DNA from 4 places in the Trichocoleus sp. AS-A1 genome. Region 1 is predicted to be linked to each of the others. Evidence: predicted binding sites of a transcription regulator. Region 1 holds the regulator's gene; each other region holds the start of a gene.
What was found. The regulator NtcA, encoded in region 1, controls nitrogen genes in cyanobacteria. The targets are predictions, from matches to a motif close to TTTGTANNNNNNNNTACAAA.
Positions count from the first base shown of each region.

Region 2: NC994_RS09685 (fumarate reductase/succinate dehydrogenase flavoprotein subunit) is a predicted target of NtcA. The motif match lies at 4,480-4,499, and genes of this name have one in related genera.
Region 3: NC994_RS16260 (DUF4327 family protein) is a predicted target of NtcA. The motif match lies at 4,834-4,853, and genes of this name have one in related genera.
Region 4: nirB (nitrite reductase large subunit NirB) is a predicted target of NtcA. The motif match lies at 3,211-3,230, and genes of this name have one in related genera.

Region 1 is NZ_JAMPKG010000029.1:69,197-77,034, forward strand. It holds gene NC994_RS20430 (DUF3146 family protein) at 94-357, shown strand; gene NC994_RS20435 (pre-16S rRNA-processing nuclease YqgF) at 414-818, opposite strand; gene NC994_RS20440 (DUF3084 domain-containing protein) at 893-2,494, opposite strand; gene ntcA (global nitrogen regulator NtcA) at 2,742-3,413, opposite strand; gene fabI (enoyl-ACP reductase FabI) at 3,793-4,569, shown strand; gene hisB (imidazoleglycerol-phosphate dehydratase HisB) at 4,723-5,367, shown strand; gene NC994_RS20460 (WG repeat-containing protein) at 5,498-6,616, opposite strand; gene NC994_RS20465 (hypothetical protein) at 6,838-7,239, opposite strand; gene crcB (fluoride efflux transporter CrcB) at 7,802-7,838, shown strand, end outside.
Region 2 is NZ_JAMPKG010000010.1:29,262-37,099, forward strand. It holds gene NC994_RS09665 (ABC transporter substrate-binding protein) at 1-447, shown strand, start outside; gene NC994_RS09670 (ABC transporter permease) at 504-1,391, shown strand; gene NC994_RS09675 (ATP-binding cassette domain-containing protein) at 1,442-2,266, shown strand; gene NC994_RS09680 (LysR substrate-binding domain-containing protein) at 2,351-4,387, opposite strand; gene NC994_RS09685 (fumarate reductase/succinate dehydrogenase flavoprotein subunit) at 4,615-6,318, shown strand; gene NC994_RS09690 (ferredoxin family protein) at 6,484-6,711, shown strand; gene NC994_RS09695 (HEAT repeat domain-containing protein) at 6,722-7,690, shown strand; gene NC994_RS09700 (Mrp/NBP35 family ATP-binding protein) at 7,683-7,838, shown strand, end outside.
Region 3 is NZ_JAMPKG010000020.1:2,243-10,080, forward strand. It holds gene cbiD (cobalt-precorrin-5B (C(1))-methyltransferase CbiD) at 1-44, shown strand, start outside; gene guaA (glutamine-hydrolyzing GMP synthase) at 283-1,830, shown strand; gene NC994_RS16245 (cation diffusion facilitator family transporter) at 2,031-2,963, opposite strand; gene NC994_RS16250 (hypothetical protein) at 3,109-3,450, shown strand; gene NC994_RS16255 (hypothetical protein) at 3,698-4,090, shown strand; gene NC994_RS16260 (DUF4327 family protein) at 4,512-4,754, opposite strand; gene NC994_RS16265 (glycoside hydrolase family 3 N-terminal domain-containing protein) at 5,050-6,720, opposite strand; gene rbfA (30S ribosome-binding factor RbfA) at 6,726-7,127, opposite strand; gene NC994_RS16275 (DUF751 family protein) at 7,179-7,385, opposite strand; gene NC994_RS16280 (hypothetical protein) at 7,507-7,641, opposite strand; gene NC994_RS16285 (DNA adenine methylase) at 7,748-7,838, shown strand, end outside.
Region 4 is NZ_JAMPKG010000004.1:18,829-26,666, forward strand. It holds gene NC994_RS04460 (FAD-dependent oxidoreductase) at 1-1,332, shown strand, start outside; gene NC994_RS04465 (hypothetical protein) at 1,469-1,675, shown strand; gene hetR (heterocyst differentiation master regulator HetR) at 2,038-2,937, shown strand; gene nirB (nitrite reductase large subunit NirB) at 3,295-5,838, shown strand; gene NC994_RS04480 (hypothetical protein) at 5,883-6,308, shown strand; gene nirD (nitrite reductase small subunit NirD) at 6,375-6,737, shown strand; partial or broken gene NC994_RS04490 (Uma2 family endonuclease) at 6,838-7,407, shown strand; gene NC994_RS04495 (hypothetical protein) at 7,489-7,674, shown strand; gene NC994_RS04500 (hypothetical protein) at 7,787-7,838, shown strand, end outside.

The DNA of each region.
Region 1 (7,838 bases):
CAGTATCAGCTGTGAGAATGATGTTATCTCGAAGGCGATCGCAATAAGTTTAGTATTGTTGCTGAATGAAGGTATTTGATCGGCACAGCGATTGTGAGTTCTAAGCGTTTACCTCAAACTACTGCCCACGTCCGAATTACCCATCTTTCCTGGCAACGGGGCTTTCTAGCAGGGGAAGTCACGGCGGCAGAATATGAATGGCAGTTCCAGTGGTGTTTCCGACAGGGTCAATTGTCGGTGACACCTTCTTTGGGACGCGCTTTAATTCAGGAACCTCTGGGTCGATTTTTAGAACAGAAAGATTACCAGCTAGAGCCTGGAGGGGACTATGCGTTTACGATCCGGGCGGAACTTTAAAAGTTTTGAGTTTTGAGTTCAGTTTAAATTAAGAAAGTTAAGAATGACAGAGTTTCCTAGTTCCTCGTCTCTCGTTGCTTCATGTATCTTTCGATGAGGAGGATGGCAACAATGTCATCGATTGGTCGGGGTAGACTCCGCATCCCTTGGGGAATCAGGCGTCCTAAACCTTGGGGAGGGTACATTTGCCAATAGCGATCGCGTGCTTCCAATGTACTGTAGCGCTCATCTACCAGGACAATTGGCACCGACGTTGGGAATTGCTGAAGTTTCTTTTTCCAACTTTTGGAAGTGGTTTGATCTCCCATCACCAGAGTATCAATCGGGTACTCTTCACATAAGTCAAGGATCGTTGCGATCGCTGTTTCTGCCGGTACAACCTCGTGGTAATGCAGAGAATTGTCTTTCCCCACTACGGCTAAACCACACTTATCGCGCCCTGGATCGAACCCTAAAATCATCTGAATTGGCTAATTGCTAATTTACGAATGGTTAATTGCCATTAGTCATCATCTCATCACTAATGACTAATAAATTACATCCTCACCACAACTTCTCCGTCTTCAACTGCCTCCAAATTTAATTTCATGGGTCCGGCAATATAGGCGTCCTCTGCCACGACCGCTTTCAGAGAAATCGGCTTATTGTGCTTTTTCAACTGCTCGATAAACCGAATCAAGCTAACAATTCGATTGTCCCCAACCTGAACTGTATCTCCTAAAATCCCCGCGCGAGTGGCTCGGAACTGGGATGCTCCAAGCAGCAGGTCAATCCGCTGCCGAATTTGTTGGTCGGTCATGTTTGAAGGATCGGCAGATGTCGTTGCTACGACTTCACCAGTGCGGAATACAACTTGATTGGGTGCGGCGTCTGCAAAGACTTGTACCTGCTTTTCTCCCTGGACATAGTTACCAGCCGAAAAAACTCGGACTACATAGTTTCGACCATCCTGAATCTGGTTGATCAGTTGCTCGACCTGTGCCTCTGTAATTTGCACGACCCGTTCGTTCGCCACCTTGTTGAGACCGGGTTGGGTCGCTTTAATCGCTGTCCGATTCGCTTCCCGTAATAGCTGCTCAATGACCTGTCGGGCTGCGGCTGGCTCGACAATACGAAAAACGCCAGCCGCCAGAACCTGACCGCGCAGCAGAGCCAGACTACCCTGACGCAAAGTTTGATAAGACTGGTAATACTGTTCTAAGGTTGCCACTTCCTGCTCTAGGGAAGCTTGTTGTTTTTCGAGTTCTTTAAGGCGATTTTCTCGCTGGGCAATCACCTCATCTCGTTGAGAAATTTTGTTATCAAGTAGAGATAAGGCTTTGTCTCGCTGGGCAATTTGCTCATCGCGATCGCTCAGGCTCTTCCGAAAGGCAGCAAGTTTCTCATCAAGTTCCACAAGGGCTTGATCCCGCTTGAGAATTTGCTCATCGCGTTGGCTAATTGCTCGGTCTTGCTGGGCAATTTTTTGGTCGCGCTGAGTCACTTTCGCTTTGAATTCAGTAATTTCAGCTCTGACTTGATTTCGCTGCTGGAGCAATTCTTGGCGTTCTGCTTGAAGTTGTTGGATTTCCGAACGTAGCGTCTTCGCTTGCCCAGAGACAGAGGTCAGCTGTTTTTGGGTTTGCTGAAAGCTGCTGGCGACCCGACTCAGTTCGCTTTGAGTTTGATTTAGTTGCGCCTCCGTCTGGCCTTGTTTAGCCAGCGCAGCTGCCAAAGATCGATTAATCGCATCTAAGCGCTGCTGAGCGACAGATTGCTGGGTGCGAGCTTGAGCGAGTTCCTTCTCGACTTGCTCTTTTTGGGCGGCGGTTTTAGCAAGTTCGCTTTCGGTTTTCCGTTTCTGCTCGTTCGCTTTGGCAATATCCTTACTGGCTGTCTTGAGTTTTTTCTGCACTTCTTGGAGTCTAAAAACTCCAATCCGCAATTGTTCGCTTGTCGCAAAGATGATTGTCAGTGTTGAGGCAGAAATCGTTAGTCCCGTTAGAATCGTTACTAAAACAGCTGTTTTGCGGGGACGCAGATTGAACAACGACAGGCGTGCTTTTCCCACGCGCGTGCCAATGCGATCGCCTACCGTTGCGATGACGCTTCCCAACACTAAAATAGACAAAATCAGGAAGAGCGCACTGTCGGTCATTGTCTGCTACAGTCATTCCAGTTACAGCCTATCGCATCGCAGGCTAGAGAAAGGGTTAACAGGAATTAAAGATCGAAGGTGAAATCGGAAAGGTTAAAGGTTGCAAGGTTGAAAACTATCCGCTTAAAACCTGACACCTTTTAACTCAACTCCCGACTAAATGTTAAAACTGGATAACCTGCTCGCGCTACCATGCCGTTTTAACCAACAACCTAACCTACAACCTGACGAGAGCCTCTAGCTGTTTTCAAGTAAACTGCTGACTCAGTGTAACTGGGTTGTGTACCGTAATTTTTTTCTTGTGGATAGAAATCATTTTTTCCTCCCGCAAATCTCCCAGTAAGCGGGTGACAGTTACCCTGGTGGAGCCGATTGCTTCTGCGATCGCTTGATGAGAAAGCTTCAGATCGATCGTAATTCCATTGGCGGTAGGAACGCCAAAATCACGGCACAGAATCAATAGAAAACTCACCAAGCGCGATCCCATATCTCGGTGAGCTAATGTCTCAATCATCATTTCTGTTTGCAAAATGCGCGAAGAAAGCCCTTGCAGCATCAACATCGATAGCTCCGGATTATCCTTGAGCGATTGCTCTACCTGATCGATCGGTGCCGAAAGCAGCTCCACTGGCGTAAATGCTACAGCGTGATAAAACCGATCCGAACGATGCCCTGTAATTAAGGACAGTACTCCAAAAACGCTGTTTTCTCGCAGCAACGCCACGGTAATTTCTTCCCCAGCTTCATACACGCGAGACAGCTTTACTGCACCTTTGAGCAAAAAGTATACCCGTTCAGCCGGGTCTCCTGGGAAAAAGATCGTCTTGCCCCGCTCAAAAGTTTCCACCACGGGTGGAAACGCCCCACCTCCCAGTTGACGGAACACAGCTGCTAGCGGTCTATCTTGCGTCACTGCCACTTCCTTTTTCCTAAATGCTGCCCTACAGACTTCTGCAACTTTCTGTCGGAGGAACTTTAACCATAGCAAAACAACTATGAGAGTTTTCTGACATTAGACACAGATAAACTGACTTCCAAGCGGTTTTTGTGCTATTTGATACAAAATTTTAAAGTAGTTTCCCCGGCTACCTTCTTTAGTTCTCTCCCTGCTCAAGGCAAGTAAGATTATGACGGAAAATGTTGATATCTTGACAGTATCTGCGCTATCGGGTGGGATGCATGGTGAGTAAGGAGGCACGCTCCTTACCCGTACTAGACAGCCTTGCTCCGGGCGATCGCGATCTTGAATACTCCCCTAAATCGGATATCCTCTAATATTGCCTTCAAAATCGACATTTATGCTAGATTTAACCGGAAAAAACGCCCTTGTCACCGGCATTGCCAACAACCGATCGATCGCCTGGGGGATTGCTCAGCAACTGCACCAAGCGGGTGCGAATCTAGGAGTGACTTACCTGCCAGACGACCGGGGTCGCTTTGAAAAAAAAGTGGCAGAGTTGGTAGAACCCCTCAACCCCAGCTTGTTTTTACCCTGCGATGTCCAGAATGAGACCCAAATTCAGTCTACATTTGACGCCATCCGCGATAAGTGGGGTAAGCTAGACATCCTGATCCATTGTCTTGCCTTTGCGAACAAGGAAGATTTATCAGGTGATTTTAGCAACACTACCCGCGCTGGCTTCACCCAAGCTCTAGAAATTAGTACCTATTCGCTGGTGCAACTTGCCGGGTCAGCAAAACCACTGATGACAGAAGGCGGCAGTATTGTCACGCTGACTTATCTAGGCGGCGTTAAGGTGATCCCCAACTACAACGTAATGGGAATTGCCAAGTCTGGATTGGAAATGAGTGTCCGTTACCTGGCATCTGAATTAGGTCCACAGAATATTCGCGTGAATGCAATTTCGGCAGGTCCTATCCGCACTTTGGCATCGTCGGCGGTAGGTGGCATTCTGGATATGATCCATCACGTTGAGGAAGTGGCACCGCTGCGACGCACTGTAACTCAGAAAGAAGTGGGAAATGCGGCTGCTTTCTTGTGTAGCGATTTGGCAAGTGGCATTACAGGTCAGGTGCTGTATGTCGATGCGGGATACGAGATTATGGGGATGTAAAAAGAATCAAACATTAAAAATTAAAAATTAAAAAGCAAAGATTCTGCTAATTTTTAATTTTTAATTTTGCATTTTAAAGGCTTTCGCGTCTCCCAGATGCTCAGTAAAGTAGGATAATAAACTTAACTTTATTTTCTTGAGTGAGCATCTGCGATGCAGGCACGCGATCGCCAATTTACACCTTCTCCAAGCATTGAACAGCTTTTGTCTCCTCGGATGGCAAGGGTTCCCCGCAAGACGGGCGAAACGGATGTTATCGTCACCGTCAAATTAGACGGGAATGGCACTTGCAATGCAAAAACTGGCATTCCGTTTTTAGACCATATGCTGCATCAAATCGCCTCTCACAGCCTGATTGATTTGGATGTAGCCGCGACGGGAGACTTGGAAATTGATGACCACCATACCAATGAAGATGTGGGAATTACCCTAGGAATGGCGTTGCATCAAGCACTGGGCGATCGCAAAGGAATTGTCCGATTTGGGAATTTCCTCGCCCCTCTCGATGAAGCGTTGGTTCAGGTAGCGTTAGATTTTTCCGGACGTCCTCATCTGAGCTATGGCTTAGAGATTCCCACTCAGCGAGTCGGGACTTATGACACCCAGCTGGTGCGGGAATTTTTTGTGGCGTTGATCAATCACAGCCAGATGACGCTGCACATTCGCCAACTAGATGGAATTAATTCGCACCACATTATTGAAGCGACGTTCAAAGCGTTTGCGCGATCGCTCCGCATGGCAATCGAAGTTGATCCCCGTCGTGGCGGTACGATCCCCAGTTCTAAAGGCGTGTTATAGGTTTCCTTGCAAATACACTCCGATAAAGGCAACGAGAGCCAGGGAAATCCTCACCAGGCTCTCGCTTCATTCTGCTGAAGTTTCCGCGACCACTGACTCTCAATTCTTCTATGTCTTCAGAAATGAGAACTTATGGAAGAGGTTTGCGGATATAGCCATATTTATTGCCAATCTTAACTTTTGCTAGCCCTTGCGAAAAAGATTGAGCGCTATCAAATTGGGGTTTAATTACGAATTTGCCACTCTTATTGATATAGCCCCATTTGTCGCCGTTCTTTACCGCTGCTAGGTCTTCTGAAAAGTTATAAATATTATCAAATTGTGGGGGAATGACAACATTGCTTACCTTGTCAATATAGCCTACCTTAGTGTCTATCGTTATGCCCGCCAGTCCTTGAGAAAAGTCCCCAGCCCAATCAAATTGGAGTGGAATAACAAGATATCCCATTTTGTCAATATAGCCCCACTTATTATTACTGGATATCACTGCTAGTCCTTCCGAAAAAAACTTAGCTTCCTCAAATTCCAACGGAACAATAACGTCTCCCCGATTATCGATATAGCCCCATTTGTTGTCTTTTTTGACTGGCGCGAGTCCTAGGGCTGATTCACTGCGATCGCTTATAGAAAAAGATTCAGCAACATCAAACTGGGGCTGAATGACGAAGTTGCCTTTCTTGCCGATATAGCCCCACTTTTTACCGATTTCTACCGCCGCCAGCGCTAACGCAGTGCGATCGCTTATAGAAAAAGATTCAGCAAAATCAAATTTTGGGTTAATTACCAAGTTCCCTTTCTTATCAATATATCCCCACTTTCCATCTATCTTTACCGCTGCCAGCCCTTGAGAAAAATTCTTAGCCAAATCATATTTTGGTTTAATGACTAAGTTGCCACTCTTGTTGATATAGCCCCACTTGTTCTTTAGTTTGGTAGCCGCTAACCCTTGGAAAAAAGATTCGGCATTATCAAATTGAGGTTTGATTGCGAAGTTGCCTTTATTATCAAGATAGCCCCATTGGCCGTCTATTTTGACTGCTGCTAGCTCTTCTGAAAATGAATCAGCCCAGCTAAATTTAAGCGGGATGACTATTTGCGAATTACGGGCTTGTCCCTCAGTTGCATCAAAATTAACTTGAGAAGTCCGAAAATTTGAGATGGCTTCACATCCAGAAATTAGAGCGATCGCTAATCCAAACAGAAGGCTGGCAACCGCGACAAGCAATCTGTTGTGAGTTGCAATTTTCATAAAAGTACCCTATCCAATCGCAGCCAACATTTAAGTAATCAATATTTGTTAATCATCTGAAGTAAACCCTGTTATTGTCAGTGAAATTCTAAAGCTTGCTGGTAATGCCTGACTAGATTAGGCTATCCGAATTTAGAATTAAAAAATTAGAAAGGCACCCAGCTAGCTGAGTGCCCCTGTTTTATATCAGCGCGTGGTTGCGCGTGATTACTGTTTCAACATCAAGAAGGGGTGCGAGGAGCTGTCAGGACATCCCAAGCCGCTTTAGCAGCTTCGGCAAGGCGATCGCCTAAAGTTGACACTTCCTTCACGATGGACTCCCAGTTCTTCTCTGCATCCATTTGAATGAGTTTAATCGAGTATGAAATTCGCTCTGGATCGAACAACTTATCCTGTTCAATCTTCTCCCGTGCTTGTTTCACTGCATTGAGATAGGCATCGCGAGTATATTCGGTAGCAGATTTTGTTTCTACCTGCGCCCGTTTTTTAATGGCGTCAATCAGCGCCATCGTTTCACGCTTCAAATCTTCGGATTCGCCTGCCATATTTTCATCAACGATAGCCTTTGTCTCCGGGCTAACTGTTATGGCGGTTTCTGTATTATTAGGGACTTCTGTATTCATGGCTACATCTCATGAGTAGAGTTTTGAGTGAAAAAGATTAGCTTTTAGTAAGGTTCGGCTACTAATTTCACAAACCGGAAAATTGAAGAAATGCTAGTACAGCCAATAAATCATCAGCGGTAGCTAACTATTGGGGCAAGAAACGCGATCGCACGACCAATTGTGACAGCAACGGCTTGAGTTAACGTGTCGCGATTGTAGATATGGTAGAGTTCGTAAGTTCGTCACAGCTACTAAAGCAATCCCTACCAAGGCACCTGTCCAACCACCAATGAACCAGTAGCTGACGGTAATGATTGGCGCACTAAACAGACCTAAATTAGGCAACGGTTTTAAACTGATTCACTCCGCTTGCTCTCGTTGAAGGCATCTGCTTAAATAAAGGGCTATATCAGAAATAGCATTTCTGTAGTATATTTCCTTCAGCCTATCGGTATAATTTCAGAGGGTTAAGGCAAAAAGCGATAGCAAAGGTACGGGTTAACAAACCTAACCTCCTATAAGAAATCGCTGGATTGGAGACCCTTCATTCCCCAGTCCGAGAGTCTAATTTTCAAGTTAAATGCTCCAAGACCCCGCGATTCGTCATCCCATTGCCA
Region 2 (7,838 bases), on a different contig from region 1:
GATAGTTACCTGAAACAAGCGCTCAAAGAGAGCAACATTAGCGAACAGGATGTGGCTAAGTCGGCGGATAATTTGATTCGTGGCAATGATGCACTCACTCAAGAATCGATTCAAGATCCAAAACTAGCAGCTCAGATTTGGGTAGAAGGAGAAGATAAAGTTCTCAGTTTTACCTCAATCAAGAATATGCTGACAAAGCTGCAACAGCTCAAGTCTGAGGGCAAGACAGCGGCTGTAGCCTTCGTACACGATCGCGACAAAGGTTGGAAGTTATTCGCTCAAAATTCGTTCTATGTTCGGAATGGCGACCAGGTATCTGCATTCTTACTAGAAAAAGATGCACAAGCATTTGCCGGGAAAGCTGGAGCAAAGGTGGCAAGCTTCCAAGAGTTGCAGCAGCTTTATGCCAAAAATACGCAGTCAAAGGATTTAGCGGTTGCGCGATGAATGAAGGGGAGCGATCGCAACGGTAGAACTATATTGAGTCAAATGAGAGGTTTGTAATGGCTGTATCTCCAAAATCAGCACGAAAGACGAAAGGAGAGAAGTACAGTTTACTGAGGAGCAAATTTTTGAAGCAGCGTTCCTTGCCAAAATTAGCGCTTATAAGTCTGGCACTGCTCAAAAGTCGCAATTTAAAGCGAGCAATTTCCATTGTTTTATTCTTTGGGATCTGGCAGCTTTTGTGCGTCACTCAGTTCAATTTCTTCATCAATTTTACCTTTTTACCCTCTCCAGTTGAAGTTTGGAATGCGACGGTTGAATTCTTTTCTGGCAATGCGGCTGTGCATATTACTGCCAGTCTTCAACGAGTTTTGCTGGGATTTGGAATTGCGGCTATTCTGGGCGTTAGCTTGGGCATTTTGATTGGCTGGTTTCGGCAGATTGAAGATTTAGTTTTTATTCCATTGGAGTTGCTCAGACCAATTCCCGCCGTCGCCTGGATACCGCTGGCAATTCTCATGTTTCCCAATGCAGAGTCAGGGATGGTGTACATCACATTTTTAGGCGCATTCTTCCCAATTTTGATCAGCACAATTCGGGGAGTAGAAAGCACAGATATAGTGCTGCTGCGAGTAGGGCAGTGTTTAGGAGCTAAACAGTGGCACATTTTTAAAGATATTGTGGTGCCCGGAGCGATGCCCAACATTGCCAGCGGTTTGGTTATTGGTATGGGAAATGCCTGGTTTTGTTTGGTAACAGCTGAAATTTTGGCAGGTCGGTTTGGAGTGGGTTATCTGACCTGGGAGTCTTATGTTACATCGAATTATCCACCAATCGTGATGGGAATGCTGCTGATTGGTTTGATGGGTTTGATAAGCACGCTGATTGTCGATCTCTTAACGAAGTTGCTGATGCCTTGGCGAGTAATGAAAAAGCAGGGTGTGTAGTTCCCTGAAAATGAATATTCAAGTTGCCTATTTTTGGAGGTTTAGAGGCTGTGGCAACCCTAGCAAAAAAGCAGGTTAGCGCCTTGGCGAAAGGGTCAGTTGAAGTTAAAGATTTATCCGTTGCCTTTAAGCGACGAGACCAGTACGGGCCTTTGCTGGTTCTAGAATCGACAAACTTCAAAATTAATCCTGGTGAATTTGTCTGTTTGTTGGGACCATCGGGCTGCGGCAAGTCAACGATTCTAAACTTGATTGCTGGTTTTCTAAAACCAACAAGGGGACAGGTATTGGTGGATGAACAACTCGTCGAAAAACCCGGGGCAGATCGCGGATTTGTCTTTCAGCAATACTCGCTCCTACCCTGGAAGACCACCTTTGAGAACGTGGAATTTGGTTTAAAAATTCAGGGTATTTCCAGAGCAGAACGGACTGAATTGGTAAATGATTACTTAGACCGAGTCGGCTTGTATAAGCATCGTCATTCTTATCCTCATCAGCTATCAGGAGGAATGCAACAACGTGCAAGCATTGTGCGGGCACTTGTAAATTCACCCTCAGTATTGTTGATGGATGAACCGTTTGCAGCCTTGGATGCTCAGACTCGGCACATGATGCAGGAGTTGCTGCTGAACATTTGGAGCGATTTGAAATCCACGGTTATTTTTGTCACCCACGATATTGAAGAAGCCATCTTTTTGAGCGATCGCATTCTGGTTATGGGCGTTCGTCCAGGGCATATCAAAGAAACAGTTGTGGTGAATCTCGATCGACCCCGCCATATAGATACGATGCTTTCACCAGATTTTGTAAATCTCAATCGGCAAGTCTTTGAATTGATTCGCGAAGAAACTCTCAAGAGTATGGAGTTGGGTTGATTGAAGCAAACCATATTTGTACTGCTCGTACAGCCCAAGTGTGTGGCTTTCGATAGCGGCTTGGCGTGTCCTTTGTTGTCCCTTTTACCAACTACTTAAGTTCTGAGATTGATGGAGAAATTCGGTTTGAATCCAGCGATCGAGGTTAATTGTCTCTAGTTCTTCATTTCCGGGAACCACACGGAGTTGAGCAATGTGTTGGGCAATCCAGTCCGGACGAATCATCATCTCGCAGAAAAAACGCCCAGGTTGATTCTGGTGATAGACATTGCTGAGAATTTGGGAGACGATTTCGGCATCCAGGTTTGTCCACTGGCTGATCAGAGAAAGCGCTGAGGGCGTAATAGTATACCAATATTGGGCGGCGCTTAAGGCTTTTAAGTAAGCGATTACAACTTCCGGATACTGTTCTGCTAACTCTGCACTCACTACCACACCATGAAAAGCCGGTAACATATTCAAATTGTCACCTGGTAAATAACGAAACTTGCCTTGACGATAGGCAATATCGTGAAAGGGAGCAAAGTGGGCATACCCATCTGCTTGAATGGAATAACCAAAGGGCTGAGTAATGTTGGAGTTCTCTAGGGAAGCAAGCCTAACCTCGTTAAGTAAGTTCGCAGAATTGAGCGATCGCATCACCATCCCATGTGCCGAAGAACTGAAAGGAACCGCAATCACACCTCCTCGTAAGTCTTCGATACTTTGCAGTTTGGACTTATTGGGAACAATTACGGCATTACAGGAACCATCGGGATTCGTTGAAACAAAGCTAACCAGGCGCGTCTGTCGAGTTTCACTACCGGAATTATTTTGCTGGATAGCACTCAGTAACAAGGGATAATCCCCTAGAACACCAATATCTAGTTTCCCGGCGTGCAATCCTTGAATAATCGGCGCTCCTGTGGAAAAATCGCACCAATGAATGCGATACTGCGTGGAACTGTATCGCCCTTCTTTGGGTAAGAAGTGTTCTAGCAAGCCTAAGCGCTGAATCACTAAGCCCGCCGTTACTGTTGGAATCGTGCTGTTTTGAATCCCGATCGCTAAATCAATTGTCTCAGGATGTTGCAGGGAGTTGGAACGAATGATTAGGTTAGGCGATCGCAAACGTACTGGGGTTGAATGAGGACAAACAGACGTTTGCTGTTGCTCTTGACAATTCTCAACCAGAGCCATGAATTTTTGCATCGGGTTTGAGTTGCGCGATCGCCGATTTTGCGAGGATGAGTCTGCGATCGCGCTTTGCGTGCTACCGGAGGCGATCGCAGATTGGCTTAATCGTTTGGGTAACACTAGGAAAACATTACCGGATAAGGCAAATTCTTGCAGGGGAATTGCAACAAGCATTCCCGATTGACATTCAGACTTAAATTCAAAGTTAGAAGCAAATCCTAAATAATCACCCTGCATCATATAGGTTCGCATCAAACTGAGAGTATCAACAGTTTCAACTTGAGCGAAATCCGAAAAATTTATCCCTAATTCAGTTAGCCGAGATTCAAACACTAAACGGCTAGGGGAGCCAGTATTTAGCATGACCCATCGCTCTTTTTGCAGTTCTTTTAAGCTCAACCAGCTTTGATTCGCTAAAGGATGGTTCGCCGCAACCACTAAAGAATAGTGAATGGGAGCAATTGGGGTTGCTGAAATTTCAGAAAATTCTGCAAAACTAATATCTGAAAATCCTATATCAATCTGACTGCTGGTAATAGCTCGATAGAGAAATTCAGCCGAATCAAATACGACACACTGAGTTTGAATCCCAGGATACTGGTGACGGTACTGGAAGAGAATTTCAGGTAGCCATCCATTAGCGATCGCGGCTGTGCAGCCGATTTTGAGATTGCCAAATTTGCCTTTTTTGATTTCTTCGACTTTGGCAAACAATTGATTTTCAACCTCAATCAGTCTTGGCCCTTCCTCCAATAAAAACTGTCCCACCTCGGTTAGCTGAATCTTACGACCAAGACGATAAAACAGGTCAGTTCCTAGTTCAGTTTCCAGGGATTTTATTTTGGCGCTGACCGCAGGCTGAGTCAGATTTAGAGCATCAGCAGCTTCAGTAAAACTGAGGTGCCTAGCCACCTCCAGAAATACTTTAACTTGATAAACCTCCACGTTCTCTAACCCCCCAAATTGAAATTTTTATTTTACAGCTTAATGAATGAATAAAGCTAATTTATAAGATCATAAAAAACGCGAATGAATAGATGGTATTTTTGGTCACAAAAAAGCTTGTAACTTTTAATTCTCTTCTCTAATATAAAAAAAGGTAAAAAAGCGGACTTAGTGAATTTATTCGTACAAAGTTATAAAAGTTTTTGCTAACTGAAGAGGAGTTAAGAGTGGATACTCAATGGATGAAGACCGATGTTCTTGTCATCGGTGGTGGTACTGCGGGAACGATGGCAGCCATCAAAGCAAAACAGGCAAATCCTGACGGAGAAGTGCTGATTTTAGAAAAAGCGAATATCCGTCGCAGTGGGGCGATCGCAATGGGTATGGATGGGGTCAATACAGCCGTCATTCCTGGTAATTCTACCCCAGAGCAATATGTTCGCGAAATTACGATTTCCAACGATGGCATTGTGAACCAAAAAGCCGTCTACCAAACCGGGAAACTTGGCTTTGAAGTCATTCAAGAACTGGAAAGCTGGGGTGTCAAGTTCCAAAAAGACATTCACGGCAATTACGACCTGAAGCAAGTGCATCGCGTCGGTAAATATGTGCTCCCGATGCCAGAAGGAAAAGACCTGAAACAAATTTTGACCCGACAGGTAAAGCGCCACAAAGCCAAAGTCACGAATCGGGTGATGGCAACTCGTGTTCTAGTCAAAGACGGACGCGCTATTGGAGCAGTAGGGTTTGACGTGCGAAACGGCGATTTTGTCGTAATTCAGGCAAAAGCAGTCGTTTTGTGTACAGGAGCTTGTGGACGATTAGGTTTACCTGCCTCTGGCTATCTCTACGGCACCTACGAAAACCCCACCAATGCTGGTGACGGCTATTCAATGGCGTATCACGCAGGCGCAGAACTCACGAATATCGAGTGTTTTCAAATCAACCCTCTGATGAAAGACTATAACGGCCCCGCCTGCGCCTATGTCGCTAGTCCGTTTGGAGCTTACACCGCCAATGCAGAAGGGCACCGCTTTATCAGTTGCGACTACTGGAGCGGTCAGATGATGCTAGAAATCTGGAAGGAGTTGAACTCTGGTAAAGGTCCGGTTCAACTGAAGATGACCCATTTAGATGAAGACACTATTTCCGAAATTGAGTCGATTCTGTGGTCGAATGAACGCCCCAGCCGAGGACGGTTCCATGAAGGGAGAGGCGAAAATTACCGCACGCATGGCGTGGAGATGAATATCTCTGAGATTGGCTTGTGTAGCGGTCACAGTGCTTCTGGAGTCTGGGTCAACGAGAAGGCAGAGACGACGGTGCCGGGGTTGTATGCCGCAGGCGACATGGCAAGTGTCCCCCACAACTACATGATTGGAGCGTTTGTATTTGGTCGGTTGGCAGGTACGAATGCTGTGGATTATATCGAAGGTTTGGAGCATATTGAACCCGATCCTGATGTTTTAGAGGCGGAAAAACAACGAATTTATGCTCCGTTGAACAACCCGAATGGCGTGCCACATACGCAGGTGGAGTACAAATTACGGCGGTTGGTCAATGACTATCTCCAGCCTCCCAAAGTAGACCACAAGATGGAAATTGGGCTGAGGAACTTTGTGCGCTATCACGAAACCCTAGAGATGATGGGCGCACGCGACCCCCATGAACTGATGCGCTGCATGGAGGTTCACTTTATTCGCGATTGTGCTGAGATGGCAGCACGCGCCTCACTGTATCGTCGGGAAAGCCGTTGGGGACTGTACCATTACCGAGTGGATTATCCCGAAAAGAACAATGAAGAATGGTTCTGCCACGTCAATCTTAAGAAAGAAGAGTCAGGCGAGATGGTTTTGTTCAAGCGTCCAGTTGAGCCTTATGTTGTGGACGTTGATATTGAACGAGAAGTTTATGATGTGGCGGTGCGGTAAGTGGAAGAAGGCAAGAGGCAGAAGGCAGGAGGCAGAAGGTAGGAGGTAGGAGGCAGAAGGCAGAAGGAAAGAAAGACTGTCGAGTAAGCTTTTTAGCTGTTTTTCAACTGGATAGTTATTTCCGCCACGCTGCGGTAAGTTCATTTAGCAACCAGAGTGAGAGTTATGGCTTTAACAACGCAACGGGTTGATGTACCCGTAATCGTCGATGAATCGAAATGCTTAGAAAAGTGTACAGCTTGCATTGAAGTATGTCCGCTGGATGTGTTAGCGAAGAACCCAGAAACAGGCAAAGCCTATATGAAGTACGACGAGTGCTGGTTTTGCTTGCCTTGCGAGAAGGAATGTCCCACCAACGCGATTACAGTACAAATTCCCTTTTTGTTGCGATAGAGGAGTGAAGATGTCTGTGGATACTGAATTGAACCAATGGTTGGAAATGCTGCGATCGCCCGACGGCAGCGATCGCCTAGTTGCCGTCAAAATGTTGCAACATTTGGGCGATGAGGATGCTCTGGAACCCTTGATTACAGCATTGCAAGATGAGAGCATGGCTGTGCAAAAGCTTGCGGTGACGGCACTGTGGGAGCTAGCAAACCCCAAGGCGGTTCCGGCTTTAGTGGAATGTCTGGCTTCAACTGATGAGGAGATTCGGGAAGAAGCGCTATCTGCCTTGGGTGAATTAGTTATCCCCGATCACCTGTTGCTGCTGCTAGATGCCCTGCATCGAGATGACGTGAATATGCAACTGAATGTGTTAATTCTGTTGCGGAAGATTCACGATGCTCAGTCTTTGCCCTACGTGCTGCCGTTCTTTGAGTCGGAAAATGCTGAGTTACGGGAAGCGGCAGTGACAACGCTACGCTATCTCAATCAGGTGGAACGCTGTCAAGAAGCGATCGCCTTAATGTCCGACCCCGATGAGAACGTGCGGCGTTCTGCTGCCCTAACCTTAGGACATTTAGCAGATGCAGAAGTAGTTCCCAGTCTGTGTCAAGCACTCACTGAGGATACGGATTGGCAGGTGCGACGCAATGCGGCAAAATCGTTGGCACTCCACGCTGATTTTGCGGCAGTTCCGGCTTTAGAAACGGCTTTGGCAGATGAGCATTGGCAGGTGCGGAAGTTTACACTTCAGGCTTTGCAGAAAACACCAACTGACCAAACCCTACCTGCTTTAGTGAAAGCGTTGGCAGATGAATACTCGGATGTGCGTCGAGATGCAGCGATCGCACTCGGTATCCTAGAAAACCCAACCGCCCTGAATGCACTCCAGCAATCTCTGGACGATCCAGACAAAGATGTGTGTATTTACGCACAACGAGCAATTCAGAAAATCCAAGAGTCCACGCCAGAGACATCTAATGCCTAGCCATCAATCTCCCTTCCGCCAAACTCATACAGAGGAAATTGCCACTCCTCCCGATCCAGTAACGGAATCTCGGCAACGAGAAGTTATCCAGTATCTCAAACAGGTGATTGAACCCATCCTCAAAAACGACATCGTTAGCTTAGGGATG
Region 3 (7,838 bases), on a different contig from region 1:
TTAAAAGTAAAACAGGTACCTCGTTACTGTATCAAGTGTGTTAGTTTTATATGAATACACATCAACTTAATAAATAGCAATAAAGAAGTTTTTTATCTGCCGCTATTGTCAGTGGCGTAATCGAATCATGGAAGACTGGCTAATAGCAATAAACAATTAGCCAGTTTTTAATCCATTAAAGACTATCTGTACATCTGTACTCTACCTACTCAGGATAAGCCGGTGACTCTCCAGACTGAAACACCGCCTCAAATCGAGTATTTGGGGCAACTAAATCGCCAAATGATTGTGATTCTTGACTTCGGCTCTCAGTATTCTGAACTGATTGCCCGTCGGATTCGGGAAACACAAGTTTACTCGGAAGTTCTTTCTTATCGCACCACTGCCGAACAGCTACGACAGCTAAATCCCAAGGGCATTATCTTCTCTGGTGGCCCAAGTTCAGTGTATGACACGGGTGCCCCCCATTGCGATCCGGAAATATGGAACCTGGGGATTCCCGTCCTGGGAGTCTGTTACGGGATGCAGATAATGGTGCAGCAATTGGGTGGGGAAGTCACCAAAGCTGACCGGGGTGAGTATGGCAAGGCGTCGCTATTGATTGACGATCCCACAGATTTGCTCACCAATGTGGAAGATGGCACGACCATGTGGATGAGCCACGGGGACTCTGTAACCAAGATGCCGTCGGGGTTTGAAGTTTTGGCACACACGATAAATACGCCAGCCGCAGCGATCGCTCATCACGAGAAAAAGCTCTACGGAGTTCAATTCCACCCTGAAGTCGTTCACTCAATTGGGGGAATTGCCTTAATCCGTAACTTTGTCTATCACATCTGCGACTGCGAACCGACTTGGACAACAGCGGCGTTTGTTGAGGAGTCGATTCGAGAGATTCGGGCAAAAGTCGGCGATAAGCGGGTGTTGCTAGCACTTTCTGGCGGCGTTGATTCTTCCACGCTTGCCTTTTTGCTGCACAAGGCAATTGGCGACCAACTGACGTGCGTATTTATCGACCAAGGCTTCATGCGTAAGTATGAACCAGAACGGTTGGTGAAGCTGTTCCACGAGCAATTTCACATTTCTGTCGAGTATGTGCAAGCACGCGATCGCTTCCTCAATCAAATTGAAGGAATTAGCGATCCTGAAGAAAAGCGTCGCCGCATCGGGCACGAATTTATCCGCGTATTTGAAGAAGAATCTCGACGCCTTGGCCCCTTTGACTACCTTGCCCAAGGTACTCTCTACCCCGACGTGATTGAATCAGCCGACACGAACGTCGATCCCAAAAGTGGCGAACGGGTGGCAGTGAAAATTAAGAGTCATCACAACGTCGGCGGCTTGCCCAAAGATTTGCGCTTCAAGTTGATCGAACCTTTACGAAAATTGTTCAAAGATGAAGTGCGAAAAGTCGGTCGCTCGATTGGATTGCCAGAGGAAATTGTACAACGGCAACCCTTCCCTGGTCCCGGACTGGCGATTCGCATTTTAGGCGAAGTGACGGCAGAACGGTTAAATATCCTGCGGGATGCTGACTTAATTGTTCGTCAGGAAATTAATCGCCAGGGGATGTACCACGACTTCTGGCAAGCTTTTGCCGTGTTGCTGCCGATCCGCAGCGTAGGCGTAATGGGCGATCAGCGCACCTACGCTTACCCGATTGTCTTGCGCTTTGTTTCTAGCGAAGATGGCATGACGGCAGACTGGGCGCGTGTTCCCTACGATTTGTTGGAAACGATTTCCACCCGAATTGTGAATGAAGTTCGGGGTGTGAATCGAGTGGTTTACGATATTACTTCTAAGCCACCTGGAACTATCGAGTGGGAATAATAAAGTAGTAAGAATTTTTAACGCAAAGGTACCCAAAGGTTAGCGCCAAGGTACGCAAAGTTTAAGAGACAGAGCTTTCACTCTGTCTCTTTTTGGCTTGAAAGAGCGGTTCAACTGGATTTTGAAATAAATTATGTTTTCTTTAACTTTTGTGGAAAACTCGTAAAATTCTGTGGAAAAGTCCCCTCATCTGTGGAAAACTACCTAGATTTTGATTCTGCTTCGTAGGTAATTTGATCGGATTGGTAAGCAGGTGGCTCGATGTGAATCAAAATTCGGACGGGGCTAAATCTTTCTTTTAGGCGGTTCTCGACTTCTTCTGTAATTTGGTGGGCAGTTTCTACATCGGTGACGTCTACAATCAAGTGCATTTCGATGAATACCTGACGCCCAACAACGCCTCTAGAAGCAATTTCGTGACAATTAATCACTCCTGGAACTTGGATGACGATCCCATGAATGGCTTCGGGCGCGATCGCCATCTCATCGACTAGCCAGGGCAAATTATCTTTAATCACGTTCCAACCACTGCGAAACACTAACAAGGCAACGGGAAAGGAGAGAATAATATCCAACCACTGAAGTTGCGGCAGATTCAATACCTGTCCTTGCCAGACGCCAATCAACCCACCCAAAACAGCAATTGTCACCCAGACATCGCTCATGGTGTGCTGGGCATCTGCAATCAAAATGGGGCTGCCTACCTGCTGCCCAACATGGCGTTCGTAGAACGTGACAAAAATATTCACGCCCAGCACAATCAGCAGCAACCACAGCTCTGAGGGGGAAATGATGACGGGTTTACCACCGCCGCTGAGAATTCGCTCAATTGCCCCTTGCAGAATTTCAAAGCAGGCAATTCCTAAGAAGGCGGCAATTCCTAACGCTCCCACACCTTCAAATTTCTGGTGTCCGTAAGGATGATCCCGATCGGGTTGAGGTGAAGAAAATCGGCTGGCAATTAATCCCAAAATGTTGTTGGCGCTATCGGTAACGCTATGCAAGGCATCCGCTAGCAAGCTGAGAGAACCCGTCCACGACCCCAGCACTGCCTTCAACGTCATTACGAACAGGTTGAGCAGTAGGGTAATGATTAAAACCTTACGCACTGCCGAGCGGTTATCTGCTACCACAGAATTTTCCTCACTCGCCATTTAGAGTTCTATGGCATTCAGTCTAAAGCTTGTGGCTTCACCTTGCATCTATCCTCTTGTAAATGCTGTCTGTTCTAAGTTATGAGTGATAAGTTGATTCACAATTCAAAACTCTTGATTGCTCATGTCTTCTTCAAAACTCATCCTCAACTTGGTTGAAGGTTCTGTTTCCTTCAGCTTTACGCCCCAGGCAGCCCAAGATTTACAAGGCGCGATCGCTCAGTTGATGCAGAGTCTCAAAGTCATTGCAGGTGGCGGCGGCAAAACCAATCCCCAAAAACCAATGGAATATCGATACACGGGGGATGTCTTTCTAGAGATTTTCTGCAATCCTAATATCTGGCCGACTCCCTTTGCCGCTAAAGTTTTGATCTCCCTCCGAGATGACCGCATTCGCCTGACTACGGAGGCAGAACTCACTCGCTTAATTGAGGATGTTAATCAGTATTTAGAACAGATGGGCTAAAACTGGGCGGGCAAATGGTTTCTTTAGATTCTTTCTTAGGACAGATGCTACTACCCTAAGAAGTCTGCAAAATGTCCCTTTGTGTGTGCTAAATGGTAGCATTAAGACGCCAGATCCTGCGTTTGTTTACTCGCTTGGCGGAAAGCCGAAAGCTAGAAACTTAAAAGTGAGTGGTGCCGAGCGGTTATTTATCGAAAGCGATCGCTAAGGGCTGTCTAACCTTCATTCAATCTGACTGATTTATCTAATGAACTCTAATAATCTGCTGGAGTTAGTACAAAAAGGATTTCGCGTTACTTTGGGTGCAACCGCTTCTCTAGTTGAGAGCGTACAAGACACTCAAAAGCGAGAGCAAAATCTTGAGCTGTTAAAGTCAGACGTCAATCTGGTGGTTCAACAGCTAGCAGAAAAAGGAGAGATTACGGAGCTTGAAGCCCGCACTTTCCTGAATTCTCTAATGGCGCAAGCCAATGATGCAGCTAGCACACAATCTTCTGGAACTCCGAGCCGCCCTGCGACAACGCCGGTGACAACGGTTGCCCAGCCAGATATGCAATTGGAGCTAGAGGAGCTAACTGCACAAATTGCTGCAATGCGAACTGAGTTAGAAAAGCTGCGCGACCCCAACTCAGGGATTTAGGTCGGGGATTGCTAGCAGCTTTATCAAAGCATTTATTAGGCTTGCTCCTAGTAGCCTATCTGAAAGTTTGTGCTGAGCAAAACGAAGGAGTTGAAGTGTTGTCACGCATCTCGGTTTGAGCAGAGATCCTACAAAGAGATTTGCGCGATCGCAGCGCGATTGTTGATGACAACGTTACGCCAACGCTCCACAACGTTTTGCTCAGAATGGCATCTTCACTTTTTGGATAGGTCTAACAAGCGAACTTAATTATTCGCACTAGAAAGAATCAGAATATTCTCCAAACCAGGCTAATTAAGAATCAACAGGTGAAAGAATAAAAGCAGTCTTTCCTTAAGTTGAGACAAGCGTGGAATCAAGCTTGTCCTGAGTTTCACTGTTTCCAGTGGAACTTTAGGATTGTCTTAAAGGTAAAAAAATATCAATCGTTCTCCCATTGTTCTTGCCCCATCAGATCGCCTATGCGATCGCGGAGTAAGATATTGCATCTTTCTAATTCACACTCAACACAAACCCACTCCCGTGCAGGGATGTACTGGCACAGAACGTAGATGGGTTGCTGACGAGTCACAATTCCTTTCTCCACCAATTGACGGGCTTCTTCTTGAAGAACGTCGATGGAGTATTGCACAGATGATTTAGGCGGCATTATATCAGCAGTCATGGTCTCAGCCTCGAAACTAACGAGCTACGACTATAACTTAATATAATCCAATACTGCTTAGCGCGGAAATAATTTTTGAACAGTATATCAAGTTACAAATGAATTTATTCGTTTAATAAGGATTTCAAAAGTCAGGGAACTTTGACATAAAAATATATCCTTATGCTGATGAAATTGTCGAAGAACGGGTCTATTTATAATTAAGCCTGTATTTTCAAATTGAAGACACCGTAAATAATCGGTGATAACGGTTATGACATTGATTAACAAAATTAATCAATGTGTTGCACAGTTGCTAAATGCTTAGAGCTGGGGCACCGAACAAAACTTCAAGGGCGATCGCCTGAGCCGCTGGCATCTGCCCGTAAGAAAACACACAAGGGATATGTGGGGGCAGATGTGGGAGAAACTGTTCCAGAAGATAAGGACTGCCGTAAATCACTAGCGCTTGGAGTTCGGCATTGCCTAAGAGTTTTTTAAACAAGTCCTGAGCCAACGGTGTCAAGCCAGCACTGCCCCGGAAAGGATTCCCACGGATGAACAGCTGGAGTAGGGTCGGTTGGGCATTTAAACCCGATTTATGATAAAAGACCCAGCCAGGAATTAAGGTGGTGTGGGGATCGAGTAGTTGGAGTTGATAACCGTGCTGTTTTGGCAGAGCCACAGCCGGTGCTTGTTTATCGAGAAAATCACAATTCAGGGTGTCATCCACCACGATTAAGTTGCGTAAGTTGCCCTGACTGGGAAGTAAAGGAATTTCGCCATGAACGACGAGCGCCTCTCGCACGATGTTGGCAGATGTGGCGAGGGCGTGTGGTTGAGCTAGTTGGAGGAGATGGGGAGGGAATGGTGAAGGCGCTGGTTGGACTTCAGGCGCGAGCGCCCTTGCCTCTACAGGCGGCTGTGCTGTGCCTTGTTGGACTCGGCGCTTGGCTGTCCAGATACGCTCAACAGAGGCACGAATTCGCGCCTCTGAAATGCGTCCCTGTGCTACCGCGTCGCACACCGCTTGGATAGCACCCGCAGGATCGACTGGCATCAGCAAAATATCTGCACCGGCTTCGACAGCTAAGACTGGAGCTTCATTTGCTCCATAGCGGTTGGCGATCGCTCCCATCACCAATGCATCGGTAACAATTAATCCCTCAAATCCCAGCTGTTGCCGCAGCAGTTGAGTCAAAATCGGTTGGGAAAGGGTGGCAGGGCGTTCGGCATCCCAAGCCGGGATCAGGAGATGGGCACTCATTACGGCATCTACACCGGAGGCTGTACCCGTACCGATTGCTTCTTGAAACGGCAGTAACTCAATCTCAGCCAGTCGTGCCGGGGAATGGGGCAAGACGGGCAAATCTAGATGGGAATCCACCGCCGTATCGCCATGTCCGGGAAAATGCTTGGCAGTCGTTAACACCGGATAAGCTTTCGCCCCCCGGATGAAAGCAGACGCTAGTTGACTCACTTCCTCTGGGGTTTCGCCAAACGCCCGGACGTTAATCACTGGATTATTAGGATTGTTATTCACATCCACAACCGGCGCAAGCACCCAGTTGATGCCAATCGCGAGGGCTTCCGAGGCGATGATGCCTCCCATTTGTTCGGCGTATTTCAAGGCAAGAGAGGCATCTTTCCGGAATACTGCCCCGATTGCCATCGGTGGCGGAAACCAAGTTGCCCCAGAAAAGCGTTGTCCGACGCCTTCTTCAATATCAGCCGCGATCAGCAAGGGGGTTTTTGCCCAATCTTGGAGTTGTTGCGATCGCAGTGCTAATTCTCCAGCACTGCCTCCCAACAAAATGACCCCCCCGACGCCCAAATCCTGCACCCAGTGTTGCAGAACTGCCGCCGGTGGTTCCCAATCTGGATACTGAATTTGGTGGTCGAACAGGTAGCCTGACGCCCGTACCACGACCATTTGCGCTACCTGTTCTGCTAGAGAGAGCGATTCCCACTCCGGCAGCAATGCCACAGATTTCAATCTTCTGCCTCAACGATGTCTTCTTCTTCCACTCTCGCCGCCGGACGGTCTTGATTAAGCTGATTCAACAAAGACAAAATGCGATCGCCCCTTTCCAGAGAACGATCTTCCTGAAACAGTAACTCTGGTGTCCGACGCAGCCGCAACCGTTGACCGAGTTCGCTGCGGACAAAGCCAGTTGCTGCTCTTAACCCAGCCATCGTTTCTACCTTTGCTTCCTCGGTGCCATAGATGCTGACGAAGATTTTAGCGTGTTGTAGGTCGCCTGACACATCCACATCGGTGACGCTGACCATGCCAGCACCCACGCGATCATCTTTGATTTCGGTTAGCAGCATTTGGCTGATTTCGCGTTTAATCAATGCGGCAACGCGAGAAACGCGGCGACTTGTAGCCATAATCATCTGCTGCCTTTAAGACAGTGTGAGCAATGCTTTTACTCATCCTACCTAAATCGGACTCACTCCCAGCATCGCCCGTAGGGTTAGGGTAATAAAAGTTAAGGCTGCCACCAGAAAGCCCATCAAAGCGATCGCGCTGGTTCGATTTTGGAGTAGCGGTTTCAACCACCCAAAGGTATAAAAGAATACCCCTAGGATAATGGTGACAAAGTAGCGGGGGTAGCGAGAGATATTTTCCCAAAAGCCATCAAACATATTATTTAAAGTAGCCGACACAAAAAGCGGCGATAAGTCACTGCATCTTAACTGGTAACATTTGTCTGCGAGTTCGACAAGCTCGGCATCGTCCCTAAATGGGGTTTCGTCGAGAGATGGTTCACCAAGCGTCCGGTGGTAGCAGGTTACTACCCACTATATTTGTGCAACCGCGACATATTGACTCATAACACATTGCCCGATAACACACGGACTCATAAGAGCGATCGCGTGTTTTGGTCGCGGTGATAGTCATTTTTTTCCTCTTGTCGAACCCGCTAGGTATTCTAAATTAAATCATATCCCCCCACTTCCACAACAACTGTTACAAACGCTTTAATTTTTTTAGATAGCTAGAAGCAATGTCAACTCAGACGACACAACAAGAAATAGCGCGTCCTTTTCTAAAATGGGCTGGTGGTAAAAGCCAGCTAATTCAGCAATATATTCCCT
Region 4 (7,838 bases), on a different contig from region 1:
GATTTTGGTGAGGAAGCAAGTGCGCCGGAAATTCCCCCTCCTCCTTCATCTTTTATCCTTCCTCCTTCATCCTTCCAAGGTAGCTGGGATCGCTACGGTTGGGAGAAGTTTCTCAATTATGGGCGTTTACCGGGGAATCTTTTCATGATCAATTGGCCCCTATGCGGCAATGACTATGGGGAAGGAGTGGGGCGTCTGATAGAGTCGGAGGCGGCGTGGCATCAATTTCTTCAAGAGAGTCTGTGGCACACTCAAAGCTTTGTCCGCTTTATTCAATCTAAGCTGGGGCGGCGTTACGGCTTAGCGACTCAAATCTTTCCCTCACGCTTGACTCCCAAACTCAATCAAAACTCAATCAAAACTCAAAACTCTCTCGGTGGCGGTGGTTATGCGCTACACCCTTACTATCGGGAAAGTAGACGCCTTGTGGGACTCGCGACCGTGCGAGAGCAGGATATCTTGCCAGTGGCGGGGGGAAAGGTTGCACCCCTACCTGTGGATGCGACTGGGGAGGTGAATGCGATCGCCCTCGGCAACTACCCCAACGACCACCATTACCCTAACTACAACTTTCTTGTTAAACCAAAATCAATTCGCTGGGGTGGACGCTGGACTGGCACTCCTTTCACCCTTCCCTACACTTGTCTAATTCCAGAGTCTGTGGATGGACTGCTGGTTTGCGAAAAAAATATCTCCGTCTCCCATATTGCCAACGGTTCCACCCGGTTACAGCCCATCGTCATGAATATTGGTCAGGCGGCGGGAATGGCGGCGGCGCTTTGCGTGCAGCGAAGTTGTCAACCCAGAGATTTACCTGTCCGAGTCCTGCAAGAAGCATTGTTACAAGATGAGCGATCGCCAGCAGCAATTTTCCCGCTGTTCAATTTACCGCGCGATCGCACCGACTGGCTGCACAAGCAACGGGATTACTTGGATCGCCCTGACACCTATCCCTCCAATGGCAACTGCCCTTACCTCGAACCCCAGACGCCACAGAATTCAAAATATATAGGCAATCCCTCACCCTTTACAAAACAGAGAGATGGGGAAGAGGTTGGGGGAAGCCTTGAAGAATCCGCTTCAAACTCAGCACTCTTCTGTGGTGTATTCAAGCGCCATGCCGAGCAAGATTACACCTTTACTTTAAAGGAGCCAGCTGCTGGGGAAGAGCAAACCTGGATAGCGATCGCCTTGCGCCCAGAAGTAGACCGAGAACTCCAAACCTGCCTCGATCGGCAGATGCTCTGTGTGCGGGGATATCTCAATCAATCGGGCAAATGGTTGATTGTGGAAAAAATTATCGCTCCTGGGTGCGATCGCACCCATTTTTGAGCCTTAGGCATCGTACCTCTAACCTCAAAAAAAAGCAGAACTCGATCGGAACCAACTAAGCTCTAACCGAAATTTTTCCTGGTTAACGATCAAGAACTCCGTATCAGGGACTATAACCCTGACACGGACATCTGCTATGCGCCCTTACACCTCTATCATGTTGTTGAGCTTACTATCAATCTCTTCAGGTAATTTCTTAGGGATCGAGTCCGCCTCTGCCAAGCAACTGCCATCCACGTCTTCCGAGCTAGCCGTATCCATGAAACCTAGAAATGAACCGTCTCCGGATAAAGGAACCGGACGCCGAGATGCGTTTTCGCCCGAATATATCTCTATCGTCTAGAATTATCCTCTATTTAGCCAAATCTGAACAAGTCATCGATCCGCTTTTCACCTTGCGACTGAGGTCGATGAAAGCTCATTTGAAGGCAGCAAACTAAGCTCTAGCGGGTTTGTGCCGGTGTACTTGGGGCACTATTTTTCTAATTTTTCCGGTCACGGAGAATTTATTCCCTGACAAAAGCTATATATTAGGCCGTCCTTTTCTATAATTAGAGATTATTTACGTTCATGCTATCGGGGTGCCTAGAGTTCAATAGTTTCAGCGAGTGAATTGAACTCACTGCGAATGTGGAAACATAAGCTTTTCACCATTTTCACCAAGGAACCAGTGTTTTGTCCCCTTGCGATGCGATCACCCCTGATATGAGCAACGACCTGGATCTGATCAAAAGCCTTAGCCCCGGTGCAATGGATCAGATCATGTTTTATCTGGCCTTTAGTGCGATGAGAACCGGCGGGCACCGACACGGAGCCTTCCTGGATGCTGCTGCCACGGCAGCAAAGTGTGCGATTTACATGACTTATTTGGAGCAGGGTCAAAATATCCGGATGACGGGGCACCTGCACCACATTGAGCCGAAGCGAGTCAAAGTCATCGTCGAGGAAGTTCGGCAAGCGCTGACCGAAGGGAAACTGCTGAAGATGCTGGGTTCCCAAGAACCTCGGTATTTAATTCAGTTTCCCTATGTTTGGATGGAGCAGTTTCCGTGGCAACCGGGGCGATCGCGCATCTATAGCACCAACCTGACCGCTGACGAAAAGCGATACCTTGAGGAAAAACTGCCAAATAATCTGCCGGATGCCCAGCTAATCAACGCTTTTCAGTTTCTAGAATTAATTGAATTTCTCCACAGTCGTTCCCAGGAAGACTTGCCAGAAGAACGCCGCATTCCTTTAAGCGAAGCATTCGCCGAACACATCAAGCGGCGCTTAATCTATTCCGGTACGGTAACGCGAATTGATTCTCCTTGGGGATTGCCCTTCTACGCCCTCACCCGTGCTTCCTACTCACCCGCTGAGGACGAAGAACGCACTTATATCATGATTGAGGATACTGCCCGGTACTTCCGACTGATGAAAGATTGGGCAGACCGACAGCTAAATGTGATGCGAATACTAGAGGAACTCGATATTCCACCGGATCGCATTGAGGCAGCCATGCAAGAACTGGATATGGTCATCCGGGATTGGGCAGATAAATATCACCGCGCCGACGGTCAGCCAGTGCTTCTACAAATGGTTTTTGGCCCAAAAGAAGAATAAAACACTTAACTCACATTTTCGTTGAGCAGGGTGGGCAATGCCCACCCTGCTTCAGTTAGAAGCTACATCGGTAAAACTTTTGCCTGAAATCGGGGAAAAATTAACTTAGCCTTGTGTAGGCATTGCCCCAATAGTTTGATGCTGAATGCGGGGTTCTACAAACAAATTTGAAATGAGTATCGCTGCTCAGTTGACCCACATTGGTATAAAGTTTTTCCTCCTCATGCAAAAACACAATCGGGATCATTCGCACACTGCATAGCCAAACAGTTTAGTGTAACAATTTTTACAAACTTACTTTGAAATTTTTTATACGACTAATTAAGAAGATTGTAAAAATAGGCGTTATAAAACTGCATGACCGGCAAAAAGAATCTTATTGTTATTGGCAACGGTATGGTAGGACACAAGTTTCTAGAACTGATAATCGCCAAGGGAGCGGCGCAGGAATGGAACTTGATCGCATTTTGCGAAGAGCCGCGTGTTGCTTACGATCGGGTTAATTTGAGTAGCTTCTTTTCGGGCAAAACTGCGGCAGATTTATCATTAGTTCAACCAGGTTTGTACCAAGAAAATGGAGTTGAGATTCATATCGGTGATAAGGCAGTTGCGATTAACCGGGAAGAAAAAACAGTTACATCAGCGAATGGTATAACAATCGCCTATGACAAAATTGTTCTAGCAACAGGCTCCTATCCTTTTGTACCGCCAATTAAAGGGAATGATGCGAAAGGTAATTTTGTCTACCGGACAATAGATAACCTTGAGGCAATGTCATCCTATGCGAAAAATTGCCAAACTGGTGTCGTCGTTGGGGGTGGATTATTAGGTTTGGAATGTGCGAACGCTCTCAAAAATATGGGTTTAAAAACCCATGTTGTTGAGTTCGCACCCAGATTAATGCCACTACAAATTGATGATGTCGGTGGCAGCATCCTTCGCAACAAGATAGAAGAACTTGGGGTTTCAATTCATACCAGTAAATCTACAACGGAAATTGTCAGCATTGATGGCAAGGTTACTAAAATGACCTTTGCTGATGGTGAAGAGTTAGAGACAGATATGATTGTCTTTTCTGCGGGAATCCGCCCTCGCGATGAAATCGCGAGAGGATGTGGATTAGCAGTAGGCGATCGCGGCGGGATCGTTATCAACGATTCTTGCCAAACTTCAGATCCAAATATTTATGCCATTGGAGAATGCGCCCTCTATCAAAATCGTATCTACGGCTTAGTCGCTCCTGGCTATACAATGGCAAGCGTAGCGGCAGATATCCTGAGCAAAACAGGGACGAGCAGCTTTACTGGCGCGGATATGTCCACCAAGCTCAAACTGTTGGGAGTGGATGTTGCCAGTTTCGGGGATGCCTTTGCCAAATCTCCCGGCGCTAAAGAAATTGCCGTTACTGATACCATCCAGGGTGTTTACAAAAAACTGGTTTTAAATGAAGATGGTAGCCATCTTTTAGGTGGAATTCTGGTAGGAGATGCAGCAGCTTACGGTACGCTGCTGCAATTTGTGCAGAATGCGATCGCGCTCCCGCCTCATCCAGAAGATTTGCTGATGCCACCCCGCGAAGGCAAGTCTGTTACAGTCGGTATGGGTGTGGAGAGTTTACCAGATACTGCCCAAATTTGCTCTTGCAATAATGTTAGCAAAGAGCAAATTTGTAGTGCCATCCAAGAAGGGCAACTCACTGATATTGCCAGTGTAAAGAAATGCACTCAAGCCGGCACAGGTTGCGGCGGTTGCGTACCACTGGTAACAGATATTCTCAAAGCTGAGATGAAGAAAGCAGGGATAGAAGTAAAAAATCATCTCTGCGAACACTTCGCCTATTCCCGTCAGGAACTTTATCACTTGGTGCGTTCTCAAAAAATCCTGACTTTTGAAGATTTAATTCAAAAACATGGAAAAGGGAAGGGGTGTGAAATTTGTAAGCCTGCTGTAGCTTCTATTCTCGCTTCAACGTGGAACGAGTATATTTTAGAAATGCCGCATGTGGGGTTGCAGGATACCAATGATTATTACCTGGCAAACATTCAGAAGGATGGAACTTATTCAGTAATCCCCAGAGTTCCCGGTGGTGAACTAACACCAGATCAGCTGATTGTGTTGGGAGAAGTTGCTAAAGATTTTGGTCTTTATACCAAAATTACAGGTGGACAACGGATCGATTTATTAGGTGCGCGGGTAGATCAATTACCCCAAATTTGGCAGCGACTGATAGATGCTGGATTTGAATCGGGACACGCTTATGGGAAGGCACTCCGCACGGTCAAATCTTGTGTAGGTAGCACCTGGTGCCGCTTTGGGGTGCAGGATTCAACCAGTTTGGCGATTGAAATCGAACTGCGATATCGAGGCTTGCGAGCGCCCCACAAATTAAAATCAGCAGTATCCGGTTGTACCCGCGAGTGTGCTGAAGCTCAAAGCAAGGATTTTGGGATCATTGCTACCGAAAATGGCTGGAATTTGTATGTATGTGGCAATGGTGGAATGAAGCCACAACACGCAGTTTTGTTAGCAACAGATATTGACAAGGAAACGCTGATTAAATATTTGGATCGGTTCTTGATGTTCTATATTCGCACCGCGAATCGACTAGAACGCACTGCAACTTGGTTCAATAAGCTGGAAGGAGGCATCGAGTACCTGAAGCAGGTAGTTATTGAAGATTCTCTGGGCATTTGTGCTGAATTAGAATCAGAAATGCAGCATCTTGTCAATACCTATCAGTGTGAGTGGAAAGCCACAATTGAAGATCCAGAAAAAGTGAAGCGATTCCGTCACTTTGTCAATTCTGACCAACCCGATCCTGGTTTAGTTCATGTAGAGGAACGGGGGCAAAAACGTCCAGCTTATGACCACGAGAAGGTTTTAGTTGGTATTTCCGAATAAGCTGACTGTTGCTCTGGTGCATTACCTACAGTTTAAAAAAACTGATGTTATTTCAAGTAGGAAAAACATACACACGCTATCAAATTCATTCTGCATTGGGTGGAGAACTCCAAACTTATCTTCCTCAGCGTGCTGGAAAGATTGTGTGTGGATGTTTTAAGCCTACCCTGGACTCAAAAGCTCCTGATGAAGTTTTGGTAGAAGATTCACCAAAAGTAAAACAGAAAGCTGAGATACTCTGCCAACAAGGAGGTGCTATTCCAGTGTTCCTCAAGCTACATCGAGCTAGGTGGAAGTATATAGGAATGTTTCGTGTCAAGAAACATTCCGTTGACCTAGAAGAAATTAGGCGTAAGCAGCAGGAATCAGGCAGAAATAACATTGCAGCCGTGCTGTATTTGGAACCTGTGTTAAGCGAACTATGCAGTACGGTTCAAATAACCAAAGAGCGAGTTTTTGAGTTAGTTTGACTTGCTGCAATGTGTTGAATTTTTCAAGCTAGGCTACACCAATCCGTTAATCAATAGGAAAAGAAAATGGTTCAAGCATTACCGATTCGTCAGACAATTTCTACATGGGTTGATATTTGTCCGCTGTCAGCGATCGCGCCCAACACTGGAGTTTGCGCTTTAGTTGAAGATCAACAGGTGGCAATTTTCCGTGTGGGACAAGAAACTGATGTATTTGCGCTAGGCAATTACGATCCCTTTAGTAAAGCCTTTGTCCTATCGCGGGGAATTTTAGGCGATCGCAATGGCATTCCCAAAGTTGCATCCCCTATCTACAAGCAAAATTTTAACTTGCTCACCGGAGAATGCTTAGACGATGAAACCGTAAGCGTTCCTACTTTTCCTGTAAGAGTGGTGGAAGATAAAGTGCAGGTAGCTATTAGCGAATAACTACTGCTACATTTCATCAAAGAACCCGGTTTCAGAAGAGAAACCGGGTTCTTTAATAGGGATACTACTATATATACAGCTAATGAAAAGGAGTTCTCCTATGCAGCCTACGGTAACTAATGGAGTGCGTTGGGCTACTACAGATATCAACCTCTTACCTGAAAACGAAGGCACGCGCTATGAGATTATTGATGGAGAGTTGTTTATGACCAGAGCGCCCCACTGGAAGCATCAACGCACCTGCTTCAACATCTGTTGAGAAGTCGATGCTTGGTCTGTTTTTAGTGGTTTAGGGCAAGCCAGCATCACTCCGGGTGTGCTATTCAGCGAATCAGATAACGTCATACCAGATGTAGTGTGGGCTAGTAACGGAAGATTAGCTGTATTGCTAGACGAGGCGGGACATCTAACAGGCGCACCAGAATTAGTGGTGGAAGTGTTATCACCTGGTATAGAGAATGAACGCCAAGATAGAGAACCTAAACTCAAACTTTACGCATCACGGGGAGTCCAAGAGTATTGGATTGCTGATTGGCGCTTGCAACAAGTTGAAATCTACCACCGCGAAAATGCGACGCTAAAATTGATAGCAACGCTACTAAATAATGATGAGTTAAGTTCACCTCTATTGCCAGATTTTACCTGCACTGTGGCTCGGTTTTTTGTGTAGGAAAGTGGTAGGGAAAAAGGCGATCTCCACTAGCTGTGCTTACTTTTAGAAGCTGTTTTAAAAGTCTAATAAGTTGTTATTTTGCATCCTGAGTGGAGTGAAGCGCAACGCTCAAGGCGCGATCGCTTCCCTCATTCAGTGTCCCCACCCACCCCTAAAAAAATACATCTAGCCAGAGCAAAATTACTGGCTGACAACGGGGTCAAGATGCGATCGCACCCCATCTCACTCCATCAGCAAAGTGCGATCGCACTCAACTCGGACTAAGTCTTCAGACTGATGTAGAGCTGCAATAAAATTTCAACACTTATGGCATAACTAACAGAAAAAATCTGTAGTTATGAAATCTTATTTGTGCCTTATAACCGGAGGAAAAACAATGTTTTCAAATCAACCGAAGCACGTTGATGCCGTAGGCGCTGACAACACTG